DNA from 2 places in the Leifsonia sp. fls2-241-R2A-40a genome. Region 2 is predicted to be linked to the other one. Evidence: predicted binding sites of a transcription regulator. Region 2 holds the regulator's gene; the other holds the start of a gene.
The links. The regulator LexA, encoded in region 2, represses DNA repair genes until DNA is damaged. The targets are predictions, from matches to a motif close to TCGAACANNTGTTCGA.
Positions count from the first base shown of each region.

Region 1: the regulator LexA is predicted to act here: its motif matches at 6,437-6,452, upstream of imuA' (DnaE2-dependent mutagenesis accessory factor ImuA').

Region 1 is NZ_JARVRS010000001.1:3,136,445-3,144,813, reverse strand. It holds gene QRN40_RS15500 (helix-turn-helix transcriptional regulator) at 1-304, shown strand, start outside; gene QRN40_RS15495 (VIT1/CCC1 transporter family protein) at 315-1,403, shown strand; gene QRN40_RS15490 (DUF7927 domain-containing protein) at 1,554-4,544, shown strand; gene QRN40_RS15485 (DUF6504 family protein) at 4,652-4,942, shown strand; gene QRN40_RS15480 (DUF3097 domain-containing protein) at 5,009-5,851, shown strand; gene QRN40_RS15475 (NUDIX hydrolase) at 5,886-6,317, opposite strand; gene imuA' (DnaE2-dependent mutagenesis accessory factor ImuA') at 6,463-7,155, shown strand; gene QRN40_RS15465 (DNA polymerase Y family protein) at 7,156-8,369, shown strand, end outside.
Region 2 is NZ_JARVRS010000001.1:2,773,420-2,781,788, reverse strand. It holds gene QRN40_RS13770 (ABC transporter permease) at 1-624, shown strand, start outside; gene QRN40_RS13765 (ABC transporter permease) at 629-1,411, shown strand; gene QRN40_RS13760 (M16 family metallopeptidase) at 1,408-2,643, shown strand; gene rsgA (ribosome small subunit-dependent GTPase A) at 2,628-3,650, shown strand; gene QRN40_RS13750 (LysM peptidoglycan-binding domain-containing protein) at 3,682-4,062, opposite strand; gene lexA (transcriptional repressor LexA) at 4,311-4,991, shown strand; gene QRN40_RS13740 (metallopeptidase family protein) at 5,032-5,382, opposite strand; gene metE (5-methyltetrahydropteroyltriglutamate--homocysteine S-methyltransferase) at 5,468-7,828, opposite strand; gene QRN40_RS13730 (methylenetetrahydrofolate reductase) at 7,825-8,369, opposite strand, start outside.

The sequences.
Region 1 (8,369 bases), 360 kb from region 2:
CAGCGCGGTGGAGCCGATGGTCGTCGAGGCGATCGTCGAGGCGCCTCACGACCGCGTCGTGGAACGGCTCGGACGCTGGGCGACCGTCGACGATCTGGGCGACGGCTCGAGCGCCGTCCGGATCACAGCGGACAGCGCGGAGTGGGCCCTGTTCGGGCTCGCAGCGGTGGACGCGCCCTTCCGGATCGTCGGTCCGGAGGAGGCCGTGGTCGCCGCGGCCGACTGGGGTGAGCGATTCACCCGTTCTGCGATGGCGCTGGGGATCGAGCGCTCGGTCCCGGGTGGGTCGGACCTCTCGCTTTAGAATTGAGGGGATGACGACGACAGCCCCGACCCCCACCCCCGCCGACATCAGGCGGTGGCGCCGTTACCTCGCCGACGAGCGCGCCGAAGCAGCGGTCTACCGCGACCTCGCCGGCCGCCGGGAGGGCGAGGAGCGGGAGATCCTGCTCGCGCTCGCCGACGCCGAGCGACGCCACGAACAGCACTGGATCGACCTGCTCGGCGACCGCGTCGGCAAGCCCCTGCGCGGGGATGTGCGGACCCGCCTGCTCGGATGGCTGGCACGGCGGTTCGGTTCCGTCTTCGTGCTCGCGCTGGCCCAGCGGGCCGAGGCGCGTTCCCCCTACGCCGACGACCGGGACGCCACCCCGCAGATGGCGGCCGATGAGCAGGTGCACGAGGAGGTCGTGCGGGCACTCGCCGCGCGCGGGCGTCAGCGGTTGTCGGGGACGTTCCGCGCGGCCGTCTTCGGCGCCAACGACGGACTGGTGAGCAACCTGGCACTCGTGCTCGGTGTGAGTGCGAGCGGCGTCGCCACCCACGTCGTCCTCCTCACGGGCATCTCGGGGCTCCTCGCCGGTGCGCTCTCGATGGGCGCGGGCGAATACGTGTCCGTCCGGTCGCAGCGGGAACTGCTGGAAGCATCCACCCCCAATCCCGCCACCGGATCGGCGCTCCCGCACCTCGACGTGGATGCGAACGAGCTCACCCTGGTCTACCGGGCCCGCGGGATGTCGCCCGATGAGGCCGCCGAGCACGCACGCGAAGTGCTCTCCGGCCTCCAGGCCGTGACGTCGCCCATCGCGATCGCGCCCGTGGCCGTCGAAGACGAGCACGAGGCGGTCGGCAACGGCTGGAGCGCCGCCATCTCGAGCTTCTGCTTCTTTGCCTCCGGCGCCTTCATCCCGATCATCCCGTTCCTGTTCGGGCTCACCGGAACGCTCGCGATCGTGGTCTCCGCGATCCTCGTCGGGATCACCCTCCTGGGTACCGGCGCAGTGGTCGGCCTGCTCTCCGGGGCGTCGCCGCTGAAGCGCGCCGTCCGGCAGCTGCTCATCGGGTACGGCGCCGCGGCCGCGACCTACCTGCTGGGGCTGTTGTTCGGCGCGACGGTCGGCTGAGCCCGACGCGTTCGATGCGCGGTATCCCTTTCATTGGATACGGCGCCGCATAACGAAAGAACCGCCTCCCTGTCTTCTCCAATAGGGGCCTGATCGACGGCTCCCGAGCCGTCGAGCGCACCGTCGCTCCCCCGTGCACCTGGAGGAGAAGTGCTGATCCTGTCGAGACGTCCTGCGCGCCACCGTCGGCGCATCCGCCGCCGCAGCTCGGCGGTGCTCCTCGTCGGCTGCGCCGCGCTGGGCGCCGTCGCGGCGACGCTGCTGCTGCCGCGGTATTCGTCGCATGCCGCGGTGGAAACGCTGTCGACGACGTACATGACGGGCACCAACCTCACCGGCGGCTCGACCGCCTCCTCCGCGGACGCTCCCGGCGGCGCGAAGACGGGCACGGCGAAGCCGGGCGACACGCTCAGGTGGGTCGTCGACTACCAGAACAACGCCGGAGGAAGCGCGCAGGTCGACCTGAAGGACGATCTGAGCACGGCGGGAGCGTACGTCCCCGGCTCGCTGCAGCTGCCACCGGACCAGAACGCCGCCGGCACGGTGACGCCGCAGTACCTCACGCCGACGGCGGGATGGACCGCTGGAGCTCCCAGCGCCGACGCGACCGGTGTCGGCTTCACCGGAACGCTGGTTCCGCAGGGTACGCAGCAGCTGTCTCCGCCGCTCGTCGCAGGAGCGCCCCCGAAGATCACGGCCGTCGGCGCGGGCGACGGATACAACATCGTCGTCCGGAACGGACTGGCGTACACGGTCTTCCACCACCGCACCGCCCCGATCGTCTACTGTGCGAGGCTCGACGGCACGACCTGTCCCGGCTGGCCCACCGGCTCGAACGCTCAATCCTGGTCCGCGACTCCGGGGACCCCGATCGGAACGGGCACGGCGTTCGGCGGTAAGACCCCGCAGCAGACCGGGGCGTGGCTGTCGGGGAGCAGGCTGCTCTGGTACGCCGGGCTGCCCGACAATTCGAGTACCGGCATCGCCTGCCTCGACCTGGCGCCGGGCACGCCGACGAGCTGTGGCTACTGGGCGCGCGGAGGGATCACGGTCGACAACAACACGTACGGGGCGCAGATCAACGGCTCCGGGGTGGCTGCCGGCAACGGCAACACCTACAGCACCGCGATCAGCAACGGGACGGCGATCCTCGTGTGCACCACCCCTGCCATGACGGCGTGCCCCGGAGCGACGCTGTACCCGAGCGGCGTCACCAGTTCCGGTGCGAACCCGACCGAGACCTTCGGGGACTACGTGTTCTCGAGCGTCCAGAAGACGCCCACGAGTGCCTGGCAGACCTTCTGCTTCACCGCTTCGACGTCGGCATTCTGTCCCGGCACGTGGCCCACGACCACCTCGATCGCCACGGCTGCGAACGGCACTCCCTTCGCGCCGATCCTTTCCACCGGAGGAGCCGTCACGGGCGTGTGCACCATCACGAACGGCGCCGGGACGGCGTCGAGCTGCTGGAACCTGAGCGGCGCGACCGTGGCTGATCCCTACGCGGGAACCGGCGCGAACTACAGCGGCGGCGGCAACGGATCGGGCGACGCGTACGCCCGCGGTACGAAGGTCTACCTCTCCAACGGGAACCAGGTGATGTGCCGCGATTTCGCCGCGTACACGGGGACGGGGACGGTTCCGCCTTGTGAGGGGTTCGTCAACGTCGACAACGGGGTCAACTACACGGTGCGTGACGCCTCCGACATCTCGTCATCCTGCCTCGTCGCCACGGGTGATGCCGGCGTCATGTCGTTCTTCGACCCGAGAACCGGCGGAACGTGCCCCGGGCCGAGCTCTCCGCAGTCGCTGACGGTCTCGCCTCCGAGCTACTACTGCGGCACCGGCGCCGCCTCGTTCACGAAGTGGCGAGCGCTCACCCTGCCGGGCGTCGTCCCCACCGCGTTCGCCGATGCGACCGTGACCCTGCGCGATCAGAACGCGAACGCCGTGCCCGGCTTCTCCGCCGTCACCCTCGCGCCAACGGGGTCGCTCAACCTCCAGTCCATCCCGACCACCGTGACGTCGCTCACGGCGGACGTCAGGATCAACGGAGTCACCAACGCGACGGGGGTCGTCAGCGGCCAGATCTCGATCAGCTGGGTGGGCGATCCCCCGCAGCTGTGTTTCGACACCATCGCTCCCCCCGTGGCCTGCGATGCCCCCGTACCGCTGATGCTGTCGAACAGCGCGGTCGGCGTGACCACCTTCGGGTCGACGACGGATGCCCCGGCGGGCAACCCCACCGGCACAGCGCAGTTCGCCGTTCGGGCGGACGTGGCGCACTGCTCCCTCGCGGTTCGGAAGACCTCGTCCGTCCCGTCGGTTCGACCAGGCGACACCGTCGAGTACACCGTCACCATCACGAACACGGGTAGCCAGGCCTACGTCGCCGCGAACATCTCCGACGACCTGACCGATGTGCTGAAAGACGCCACCTACAAAGGCGACCAGACGGCGACAGCGGGGACGGTTTCGTATGCGGCGCCGAACCTGTCGTGGACGGGCCCGCTGGCCGTCGGCGCGCACGTCAGCGTGACGTACTCGGTGACGGTGAAGAACCTTGATCCCGGCGACTTGCAGCTCGTCAACACCGTCGTGTCACCGAGCGAGGGCAGCAACTGCGCCGCCGGGTCGACCGACGCGTCGTGCACAGCCGTCGTGGACGTGGTGGCCTCCGCGGTTTCGTGGCACAAGGTCGACGGGACGGCCGCAGCGAATGTCCTGGAGGGGGCGATCTGGACGCTCACGCCGATCGACGCCACACGGAAGCCGACGGGGTCGTCGATCGTCGTCACCGACTGCGTGGCCCCCTCCGCTTCGGCGTGCACCGGGCGGGACGCCGACCCGCTCGGCGGGGTGTTCGCCGTGACCGGCCTCGGCCCCGGCGCGTACGAGCTGGTCGAGACGCGGGCGCCCGTCGGATTCCGGCTGGATCCGACGCCGATCCCCGTCACGGTGGGTGCGTCCGCCACGACGGTGGCGCTGCCGGATGTGGTGAACCGGCAACTGCCCGTGCCGGCGATCCCCTTCACCGGCGGCCTGGGGACCGACACCCTGTCTCTCGCCGGCGGCGGCCTGCTCTCCGCCGTGCTGCTGCTCGGGGTGTGGCAATTCGTGCGACGCACCCGGAGTGCGTGAGTGCGCGAGCTCAGGCCGCCGCGCGCGTGCGGTTTCCGAGGTGCGCTGTCGGAAGCCCGCGGCTACACTCGGACTCGAACATATGTTCGATAGGCGAGGTGAGAAGCATGACCGAGATCGACGAGGCGGTCGCCGTATGGACGACCGATGACGGAGTCCCGACACGGCTGGTCTGGAGATCCACGCGCTACCGGGTCTCGGACACCCCGACCGTGTGGGCCGAGGTGTGCGGCTGGTGGCGACCCTTCGGCGACCATCGGTACTCGATCGGCAGCCTGCCGCGGGAGATCGGCGGCTGGCGCTTCCAGGGCACCAGCGAGAAGGGCGACGCGCACGTCTTCGATGTGCGTCACGACGCCGTCGACCGCAGCTGGCGGCTGGTCCGCGTTTTCGACTGAACGTTGCGCCGGGCGCAGCGTGGCATCGGCCGGCGTCGCATCCCATCGCATAGCCTCCATCGGGTGATGGACGACCGCTACGGATCCGATGTGCTGGCCTCCGATTGGAAGAACGCCGGCCGCAAGCCCGTCCCGACAGTCGAGGCGGTGCGCGACCTCGTCGTCGAGGAGGCGGCATCCGGGTTCTGCGGTGCGGTCACCCGGCTCGAAGGCCAGACGATCGAGCTGGAGGACTACTTCGGGAAGAAGCGCGTCTTCCCGCTGACCGGGTCGTTCCTCATCGACGGCGAGCCGGTCCGCCTGATCGTCCCCTCGCGCGCCCCTGCGGGGCGGTCGCGAACGGCGTCCGGCTCCTTCGCCGTCGGCGAGCAGAAGGCGCGCATCGCCCGCGCCAGCCGGATCTTCGTCGAGGGGCGCCACGACGCGGAGCTCGTGGAGCGGGTCTGGGGCGATGACCTGCGCGTCGAAGGCGTCGTCGTCGAATACCTGGAGGGCGTGGACGACCTGGACGCGATCGTCAAGGATTTCCGCCCCGACCGTGGGCGCCGCATCGGGGTGCTGGTCGACCACCTGGTCACCGGGTCCAAGGAGAGCAGGATCGCCGAGCAGGTGGCGCGGGGGCCGTTCGGTGCGCATGTCCTCGTCGTCGGCCACCCGTTCGTCGACATCTGGCAGGCGGTGAAGCCGGCGCGGGTCGGGCTTACGGCGTGGCCGCAGATCCCCCGTTCGGTCCCCTGGAAGCACGGGATCTGCGAGGCGCTCGGCCTGCCGCACGAGACCCAGGCGGACATCGCGCGGGCCTGGAAGCGCATCCTCGGCCAGGTGCGGTCGTTCTCGGACCTCGAGCCGGAACTGCTCGGCCGGGTCGAGCAGCTGATCGACTTCGTGACCGAGCCGCAGGGCCGGTAGCGGTCGGTTGGACGAGCGGTTGGACGAGCGGCCCTCACCAGCCGTACTCGGTGTACGTCTCCCCGCGCACGAGGGCCTCGATGCCGTGGCGGATGACCGGGATGACGTCGGCCGGAAGTGCGTCCGCCGGCGCCCACAGCAGCTCCGACGCCTTATCCGGCTCTCCGATCGCGGGCGTGGCACCTTCGGGTAGCTCCGCCGCGAAGAAGAAGTCGATGTAGGTGTCGCCGTCGGCGCGCCCGTGCTGCACCAGGGCGAGGCGGACCTGGTCCGCGGCGAGCGCGAGTGTCGTCTCCTCCCGCGCCTCCCGCAGCAGGGCGGCGGTGGCCGACTCCCCCGGTTCGATGTGTCCGGCGGGGAGGGACAGCTCGCCGTCGCGGTAGCCGGTCCCTCGGCGTCGCTGCAGCAGGATGCGGTCGCCGTCGAAGATGCAGAGGTACACGGCTGCGGGGTAGGTGGGGCGCACGCGTCCATTGTGCGCCGCGTCCGGTGAGTGCCCCTGAAGGGCCGATGTCGGTGCCGTCGCGTACAGTGTTCGGACACGCCGGGCGGTTGTCCACACCCGCGAAATTCCATTTGCTTCATTCGAACATGTGTTCGAAAATAGGAGCATGTCACTCGCCGCTCCTCACCTCAGCGAACCGGTCTCCGACCGGGCGCAGGTGCACGAGCTGCAGACCCGCATCCGGCAGATGCAGGCCACCAAACTCGAGAGCCGTACGCTGCAGACGCATCCCGCGCTCTCGCCGCTGCTGCCCGGCGGCGCGCTCAAGGCGGGCGCCGCCTACTCGGTGCGCGGGTCGACCACGCTGCTGATGGCCATGCTCGCCGGCCCGAGCGCGGCCGGCGCCTGGTGCGGGGTGGTCGGCATGCCCGACTTCGGTGCGGAGGCGGCCGGGCGGTTCGGCATCGACCTGGAGCGGCTGGTGCTGGTGCCGCATCCCGGCACCGACTGGCTGACCGTGACCGCGGCCGTCGTCGATGTGCTCAGCGTGGTCGTCGTCGCCCCTCCCTCCCGTGCGAAGGACGGCGATGTCGCCCGGCTCAGCGCCCGGCTGCGGCAGCGGGAGGCCACCCTCATCGTCGCCGGCGACTGGCCCCAGGTCGAGGCGACGCTCACCGTCGCACGCAGCGGGTGGGACGGCCTCGGCACCGGCAACGGCTACCTCTCGTCCCGCCGGGTGACCGTGGAGTCGGCGCCGCGCGGCGGGTCCGGTCCGCGCCGTACCGCCGAACTGTGGCTGCCGGCGGTCGATGAGAGTTTCCGCGCCTCCGCCCCGACCCGGCTCGAAGCGGTGAGCTAGATGGCGCGCAGTGCACACGAGCCGGCCGTCACCCGCGCGATCGTGCTGTGGTACCCCGACTGGCCGGTCATCGCGGCGCAGCAGGCGCTCGAGCTGGCCGACGACCTTCCGGTGGCCCTGGTCGAGAAGGGGCTGGTGTTCGCCTGCTCACCGGCGGCGCGGGCCGACGGTGTGAAGCGCGGACTCCGGATGCGCGAAGCGCAGGCCCGCTGCCCCCAGCTGGAAGTGGTGCCGTACGACCCCATCCTCGACGCGCGCACGTTCGAGCCGGTGATCACCGCGATCGAGGAGATCGCACCCGGCGTCCAGCCGATCCGTCCCGGCACGTGCGTGATCCGGGCGCGCGGTCCGGCGCGGTACTACGGCGGCGAGGCGGAGGCCGCGACGGAGTTGCTGCGCTGCATGGAGGCGCTGGGCCTGCCGGACGCCCGGGTCGGCATCGCCGACGGGCCCTTCGCGGCGGAGCAGGCGGCCCGGTCGACGGGGCGCGCGCGCGTGCGCGTCATCCCCTCGGGCGACTCCCCCGCGTTCCTGGCGCCGCTGCCGGTCAGCCAGCTGGGTCTCCTCGAGCTGACACCGCTGCTGCGCCGACTCGGGCTGCACACCCTCGGAGACATCGCCGCACTGTCCCGCGTCGACATGCGGGAGCGGTTCGGCGAGCGGGGTGAGCACGCGCACACCCTCGCCAGCGGGCTGGACAGCACTGCGGTGGTGCCGCGGACGCCGCCCAAGCAGCTCGACCGCGCCGTCGAGTTCGAGCCTCCGCTCGACCGCGTCGACCAGGTGACCTTCGCCGTGCGCGGCACCGCCGAGCAGTTCGTCGCCGGGCTCACGAAGGCGGGCCTGGTGTGCACATCGCTGCGGGTCGAGGTCACCGACGAGTCCGGCCGTGTCAGCGAGCGCACGTGGCTGCATCCCCGGCTGTTCTCGGCGCCCGACGTCGTCGACCGGGTGCGCTGGCAGCTGCAGGGGGCCGGCGCGATCGACTCCGGGCTGGCGTCCCCGATCTCCCGCGTGGTGCTCGAGCCCGAGGCCGTCGACGACATCGGCCACCATGAAGACGGACTGTGGGGCGGCGGGGCCGACGAGCGCATCCACCACGGCCTCACCCGCGTGCAGAGCATGCTCGGTCATGAGGCGGTGGTCACGGCGACGATCGGCGGTGGCCGCGCGCCCGCCGAGCGGCAGGTGCTGGTGCCGTGGGGCGACCGGCC
Region 2 (8,369 bases):
GCCTCGCTGCGGGCCATCTTGGGCGCGGGACTTCTCGGAGCCTGGTCCGCCACGATGTTCGGCGCAGCGGAGGCGCTGTTCATGCAGCGCTTCGCCGGCACGTTGGAATTCTTGATCGGCGCACCGCGCTCACTCGTGGCCCCCGTGTTCGGCTTCACGGCCGCCACCGTCACCCTGGGTGTCTATTCGCTTGCCGCTGTCTCCGTCATGGCGATCGCGTTCGCGCGCCTGGGGCCGATCGCCATCTCTGATCCGTGGGGACTCATTGCCGCACTCATTGCGGTCCTGGTCTCCCTCGTCTCGATGGGCACGCTTCTCGCGGGCCTCTACGTTCTGACCCGCCACGCCATAGAAATCACGAACGTCATGGAATATCCGATCTGGCTGGCGTGCGGTCTCGTCGTGCCGTCTGCGGCACTGTGGCCGCCGCTTTCGGCCGCCGGTCACCTCTTTCCCCTCGGATGGGGGATGGATGCCCTGGACGGGGCGATATCGGGCTCCGGCGCGTGGGGGGCCGCGGCCGCGGCAGTCGCGTTGGCAGCGATGTACGGAGTCGCCGGGATTCTGTTCTTGTACCGCGTGGACGTTCTGGCGCGTCGACGCGGAACCTTGAGATTGAGGTGACGACGTGACCTTCTTCAATACGGCCCTGATCTCCGGCCGCCTCGGTTACCGGGCGCTCTTCGCTTGGAACACACCTGCCCTCTTCGTGGCATCGCTCCTCATCACCCCTGCGTTGCAGACGATCTTCTTCGTCACGCTCGGCAACGCGAATGGTTATGGAAGCCAGCAATTCTTCATCACCGGAAACGCCGTCCAAGCGACGGCCGCGGCCGGAGTGGGGGGAATGGTGAGCGTGATCGCCGACGAACGACGGTTCGGCACCCTGTCGGCTCTGCTCGCCTCGCCTGCGCCCCGGACGGCCGTCTTCGTCGGCCGGCTGATCCCCGGCGTGGTGTGCGGCATCGCCGTTTCCGTCGTCATCTCCGTATTCGGGTTCCTCGTGGCGGGCCTGCCCTTTCCGCCGGAGGACATCGGTCTCTACGCAGTCGCAGTGGTGCTTGCGGCTTTCTCCTGCTCGACTCTCGGCCTCGCCCTCAGCGCCTTCGGCTTGATCTACCGCGATATCTACCAACTCGCCACCGGGACCTACCTGGTGATGCTCGTCACCTCCGGAGCAAATATCGCATCGTCGGACCTTCCGGCACCTCTGGCCTGGATCGGTGCGGTGCTGCCCAGCAGCCACGCCATCGAAGGCATCAGGTCTCTGAGCGGAGCCGGCACAGGCGACTATTGGGTCCAGTGCGGTGTGGAGACCTGCGTCGCCGTGATCTGGCTGGTGATGAGCTTGGTGCTCCTTCGCCACTTCGAGCAACAAGCGCGAGCAACGGCCCGCGTCGATCTCTCGTGAGGGACGGGCTATCGATCGGCATCCTTGCGGACGGCATCCTGGTTATCAGCGAGCGTCTTCGCGGGCGCCGCATCCAGTGCTTCGAAGTCCGCGTGGGCACCGGATACGGCAGCGATCCGGAAAGCGCGTGCGGCCTCGCGCATCTCGTCGAGCACCTCGTCCTGCGTCGTGCCGACGGCACGCCGCTGAGCACCCGCACTCGATCGCTGGAGGAGCTCGGCGCGCGACCGACGGCAGCCACCGCTCGCGATTTCACATCGTTCGGGGTGACCGTTCCCAATGACCAGGCGGCGATCGCGCTCGACGAACTCCATCGCATGATCCTCCAGCCAGAACTCTCTGTCAGCGCGGTGGAAGCGGAACAGCGAATCATCGCTGCAGAACGGGCGATTCAGCAAGGTGACCCCCTGCGTGCGCTGTCGCGTGTCGCAGAGAAGCACCTGTTCAGCCAGAGATCGATGGCCCCGGGCACAAGCGAGTGGTTGGCGGGAGCACACCGGTTCTGGTCAGACCACTATCGACCCGGAAACATCACCATCTTCACGAGCGGCCCCGCGAACACTGACGCCCTCGGCCTCGCGACAGGTGCTCGGCAACATGGCTCCGCGCCGCCCAAGACATCGGGTGCTACCTCGGCATCGCCGGCGAAACTGCGCGTGCTCCATATTCGCAAAGCCGACACGCAGCGCGGTCACACGCATCTGCTCTCGTGTTACACGGTTCCCAACCGCAGCGGCGAACACCGTGCGGTTGCGAATGTCCTCGTCGCGCTTCTCGGTGGAGGCTTCTCGTCGCTGCTCGTCCGACAGCTCCGAACCGATCGGCAACTGTCCTACTCCCCGCGTACGTTCTATACCGACTACGGCACGATCGGGCTGATCAGCGCATTCGCCACCGTGGCTACATCAGACGAGGATGCGGCAGCGCGAGCAATGGCGGACGCTATGCACGACCTCGCCTCAGATCCGCTGCTCGCAGAACGAGTCGACGTGGCGAAAGCACATCTGAGGACGGGGACCTTGATCGCCTATGACGATCTTCCGAGGCGGGTGAGCGCACTGGCGAGTTCCTGGGAGCGGCGGCGCCGGTTCTCGCCTGCGGAAGTCATCCGGGCTATCGATCGCATTCGCCCAGCGTCGGTCGCGGCGCTGGCGGGAGTCCTCTCGTCATCGCCTGTCGAGTTCATCGGCCACGAGGACGAAAGCGGAGGAATCAGATGGCACTGGGACTGACATCCACAGCGAGACGGTTGGCTGAAAGCGTCGCCCGCCCTCCGGATGCATGGCTCGGTCGGGTCTCACGCGTTGATCGACGCTCGATCAGCGCCTTGGACCCGTCCGGCGCAGAACATGCCGCCACGCTGCCCGGCGATCGGGATGTCTTGGTGGGCGATTGGGCATGGATTTCGCCGGGAGACGAGGGAGAGGCGTCCGTGCGGTTTGCACCGCGCTACCACGTCCTCACCAGGGCGAAGTCATCTGGCGAGGTCCAGCCCCTCGTGTCCAATGTCGATCTCGTCCTCCTGACGTTGACGGCCAGGGAGGCTATGCGACCGGGACTCGTCGAGAGGCTGGCGGTCACCGGATGGGAGTCGGGTGCCACTCCCCACTTCCTCGTGACGAAGGTCGAGGAGCTTTCTGACCGCGAACGTGGATACGCCCTCGAGGTCATCGCGGCGTCAGCACCCGGCATCGATACGACCGTCACCTCGGCGGTCACAGACGAGGGGATCCAGACGCTGGGAGATCTCCTCAGCGAACCGATGTCGGCAGTGCTTCTCGGTCACTCCGGGGTCGGGAAATCCACCCTGGTGAACAGGCTGTCCTCCACCGACGTCCAGGCGACGCAGGCCGTGCGGGAGCGCGATGGAAAAGGCCGGCACACCACGACCGCCCGGACCATCACTCCCCTGCCCGGCGGAGTGAGCGTCATCATCGACACGCCGGGCATACGACAACTCGGAGTGTCGACACGTGCGCCGCTCGAGGAAGTCTTCACCGACATCGAAGCCTTCGCCGAATCCTGCCGGTTCACGGATTGCTCCCACACCCAGGATGCGGGCTGCGCCGTCCGCCGCGCCGCCGAAAGCGGCGCGATCTCGAGAGAACGTTACCGACGCTACCTCGCGCTCGTGCGAGAACGAGAGTTCATGCAACGTCGTGAGAATCCCCAGCGCCGAAACAAGGGAACCGAATACTCGCGGTTCGCCCGAGAGTACCGCCGAGCCCGAGGGCACTGACGAGCCCGACGGTCGCCGGAGTGCGACCGGACTAGTGCGCGTACTTCGAGGGGATGGCGAGCTGCTGCCCCGGGGACACGACGGCGGAGTCGAGGCCGTTGAGCGAGACGATGTCGGAGATCACGTCGCGGGGGTCGGCGTTCGGGGCCACGCGCTGCGCCACCGACCAGAGGGAGTCGCCCGACTCGACGCTGACGTACTGGAAGCTGACGTGGGCCTGCTCGCCGTTCGCGACGGCGCCTCCGCCGTTCAGTGCGAAGACGAGGGCTCCGATCACCAGCGGGAGTGCGACGAGGGCCGAGAGCACTGCACGGCCGCGGCGCGTGAGGCGCAGGCGCACACGCGCTCCTTCGGGGAGCGGCGGGACCGCACGAAGGGTAGGAACCGACTCGCTCATCAGTACTGCACTCATGCTCGTGACCTCCTCAGGCTCGCGGGTGCGAAGCTGTGTTCCGAATGTATCTTCGAATGTCTGAATCCGCAAGGCGCGCTCATTTGGCCTATTTGCCGGAAAAGTTGGCGACACGCTCGAACACATGTTTGTCTTCCCTTCCCGACGCGGATACAGTTTCGACTGTCTGAGGACATCAGATCAGGTACCACCGACATTCCTGCCGGGACCCATCCCGGCGGACGCCCGAAGGCCAGGAGAGGACGCCCGTGTCGAACGACAACCAGGCCCGCGGAGGCACACGCCGCCGCAAGAACCTGAGCGACAAGCAGCTGGCGATCCTCGATGTGATCCAGCGCTCCGTGAGCCAGCGCGGCTATCCGCCGAGCATGCGCGAGATCGGCGACGCCGTCGGCCTCTCGTCGCTCTCCTCGGTGACGCACCAGCTGAACCAGCTCGAGCTGAGCGGCTACCTGCGGCGCGACCCCAACCGCCCGCGCGCGCTCGAGATCCTCATCGACCTGCCATCGTCCTCCGGCGCGACTCCGGACTACGAGAACCAGACGCCGGTCGGCGACGCCGCCATGGTCCCCCTGGTCGGCCGCATCGCCGCGGGCATCCCGATCACGGCCGAGCAGCAGGTGGACGAGGTCTTCCCGCTCCCCCGCCAGCTCGTGGGCAACGGCGAACTGTTCATGCTGAAGGTCGTCGGAGAGTCGATGATCGACGCGGCCATCTGCGACGGGGACTGGGTGGTCATCCGCGCGCAGAACACGGCCGAGAACGGGGACATCGTCGCGGCGATGCTCGACGAGGAGGCGACCGTCAAGGTCTTCCGGCAGCGCGACGGCCACACGTGGCTGCTGCCCCGGAACTCCAACTTCGAGCCGATCCTCGGCGACTTCGCGACAGTGCTCGGCAAGGTCGTCGCGGTCCTCCGGGCCGTCTGAGCGACCTCAGCCGAGTGGATGGGCTCCCGCCCAGCCGGGCTCACGCCCAGCCGAGCTCCCGCAACCGCTCGTCCGACAGCCCGAAGTAGTGCCCGATCTCGTGCACGAGCGTGACCCGCACCCGGGCCCGTAGCTCGTCCTCGGTCCGTGCCGATGCCTCGAGGTTGTTGCGGAACAACGTGATGCGGTCGGGCAGCTCGCCGAACCCGTAGACGGAGCGGCGGGTCAGCGGACGGCCGCTGTACAGCCCGAACAGCCGCGGCCGCGCTCCGGGCGGCTGATCCTCGATGAGGATCGCTACGTTCTCCAGCGGCCCCACCATGTCGTCGGGGAGCCCGTCGAAGATGTCGCCGACCATCCGCTCGAAGTCGTCGTCCGGGATGTGCACCACACGGTCATCCTCACACGGCGCCCGCATAGGCACCGGCCCCGGTTCGCTGTGCGCGTACCGGGGCCGGCTCCGTCGTAGGGACGTGTCAGGCCGAGACCGACGCCCGCTCCCGGACCCCGCGCGTGGCCTCGATGATGTTCCGCAGCGAGGCGACCGTCTCGTCGTAGCCACGGGTCTTCAGACCGCAGTCCGGGTTCACCCACAGCTGGCGGCCCGGGATCGCGCCCAGCGCCGTCTCCAGCAGCTCGGTGACCTCCTCGACCGACGGCACCCGCGGTGAGTGGATGTCGTAGACGCCCGGGCCGATGCCGTGCTCGAAGCCGGAGCGCTGGATGTCGTGCACGACCTCCATCCGGCTGCGCGCGGCCTCGATGCTGGTCACGTCCGCGTCGAGGTTGCGGATCGCGTCGATCACCACGCCGAACTCCGAGTAGCAGAGGTGCGTGTGGATCTGCGTCCGGTCGGCGACGCCCGAGGTCGCGAGCCGGAACGATCCGACCGACCACTCCAGGTACTCGTCCTGCGCCGCCTTCTTGAGCGGCAGCAGCTCACGGAGCGCCGGCTCGTCCACCTGGACGACGCGGATGCCCGCCTCCTCCAGGTCGGCGATCTCGTCCCGGAGCGCGAGCGCCACCTGACGGGCCGTCTCGCCGAGCGGCTGGTCGTCGCGAACGAACGACCAGGCGAGGATGGTGACCGGGCCGGTCAGCATCCCCTTCACCGGCTTGGCGGTGAGGCTCTGCGTGTAGGTCGACCAGTCGACGGTGATCGGGGCAGTGCGGGAGACATCGCCCCAGAGGATGGACGGGCGCGTACAGCGCGAGCCGTACGACTGCACCCAGCCGTTCTGGGTGACCGCGAAGCCCTCCAGGTTCTCGGCGAAGTACTGGACCATGTCGTTGCGCTCCGGCTCGCCGTGAACGATGACGTCGATCCCGATCTCCTCCTGGAGGTCGACGACGCGCTTGATCTCGTCGCGCATCCGGCCGAGGTACTCGGCTTCGCTGATGAGGCCCTTGGCGAGCTGCGCGCGCGACCGGCGGATGTCGGCCGTCTGGGGGAAGGATCCGATGGTCGTCGTGGGGAGGAACGGCAGCCCGAGCGCCTCCTCCTGGGCCGTCAGGCGGTCCGTGTACTCGCCGCGGCGGAAGTCGGCGTCGGTGAGCGCCGCCTCCCGCTCGCGGACGGCGGGAACCCGCACGCCGGGGGCTCCCGCGCGGTCGGCCAGCGCCGCCGTCGCCGCCGTCAGCTCGTCCTGGATCGCTTCGTGCCCGTCGACGATGCCGCGGGCCAGCACTGCCACCTGGGCGACCTTCTGGTCGGCGAAGGCGAGCCACGACTTCAGCCGCGCATCCAGCTCCGGCTCGTCCTCGACATCGTGCGGGACGTGCAGCAGCGAGGTGGACGTCGACACCGCGACGTCGGGACTGAGCGACAGAAGCTCGGTGAGCGTTCCGAATGCGGCCTCCAGGTCGCCGCGCCAGATGTTGTGGCCGTCGATCACGCCACCGACCAGCGTCTTCTCTGCGAGTGCAGACGCCGTTGCCGTGTCCAGCCCGGTCGGGAGCGACCCGCGCACGAGGTCGAGCGAAATCGCCTCGACCGGCGTGGCCGCCAGCGCCGGGAGGGCGTCGTCCAGGCTGCCGTACGGAGCGGCGACGAAGATCGCCGGCCGGTCGGAAGTCGCGCCGAGTTCGTCGTAGGCCGTGCGTACCGCGGCGAGCACCGCATCCCGGCCCTCGTCGATGCTCTCGCTGACGAGGGCCGGCTCGTCGAGCTGCACCCAGGGTGCGCCCGCGGCGGCCAGCCGCGCGAGCAGCTCGCGGTACACCGGGAGCAGGTCGCCGAGGCGCGACAGCGGGCGGAAGCCCTCGGGCGCGTCGTCACTCGCCTTGCTCAGCAGGAGGAACGTCACGGGCCCCACGATCACCGGGCGGGTGACGAAGCCCGCGGCCGCGGCCTCCTCGAATTCACGCACGATGCGGTCCGACGCCAGCCGGAAGTCGGTCTCCGGACCGATCTCCGGTACGAGGTAGTGGTAGTTCGAGTCGAACCACTTCGTCATCTCCAGCGGCGGGTTCTCCCCTTCGCCGCGGGCGATCGTGAAATACCCGGCCAGGTCGACGGAGCCGACTGCACCGGCGAGCCCCGCGAACCGCGCGGGCAGCGCACCGACCGCGACGGCCGCATCCAGCACCTGGTCGTAGAAGCTGAAGCTCTCCGGGATGGAGGCGTCGGTGCGTCCCAGCCCCAACGACGCGAGCCGCTCGCGGGTGACCGACCGCAGGTCGGCCGCTGTCGCCTCCAGCTCGTCGGCCGTGATGCTGCCGGCCCAGAACGCCTCCACCGCCTTCTTGAGCTCGCGGCGGCGGCCGATGCGCGGGTAGCCGATGATCGTGCCCGCCGGGAAGGCGGGACGCTGGGCTGCGCGGGTGGTGTCGGTCATGCTGGTTCCCTTTCGGTGGCCGATTCCTCGGAGGTGGTGCGGGGGCTCTCCACTGCCGGGAGCACCCCGATACGGTCGAGCACGGACAGGACGGCCTCGTGCTGGTTGAAGGTGTACAGGTGCAGGCCCGGGGCGCCGCCGTCGAGCAGCCGTTCGCCGAGCCGTGCCGCCCAGGCGATGCCGATCTCCCGGCGACCCTCGTCGGTCGGCTCGACCTCGAGCTCGATGGCGAGGTCGCTCGGCAGGTCCTCGCCGCTCAGCTCCAGCATCCGCTTCAGGCGGGCGGGACTGGTGACGGGCATGATGCCGGGAAGGATGGGGAAGTCGACCCCCGCGTCCGCCGCCCGCTGGGTGAAGTGGAAGTAGTCCTCCGCGTGGAAGAACAGCTGGGTGATGCCGAGGTTGGCGCCCGCGGCCTGCTTCGCCAGCAGCGCGTCGATGTCCTGGGAGACGGAGCGGGACGAGGGATGCCCGTTCGGGAAGGCCGCGACGGCGATCTGCACGTGCTCGCGATGGTCGAGCACGGCGTGGGCGTGCAGCT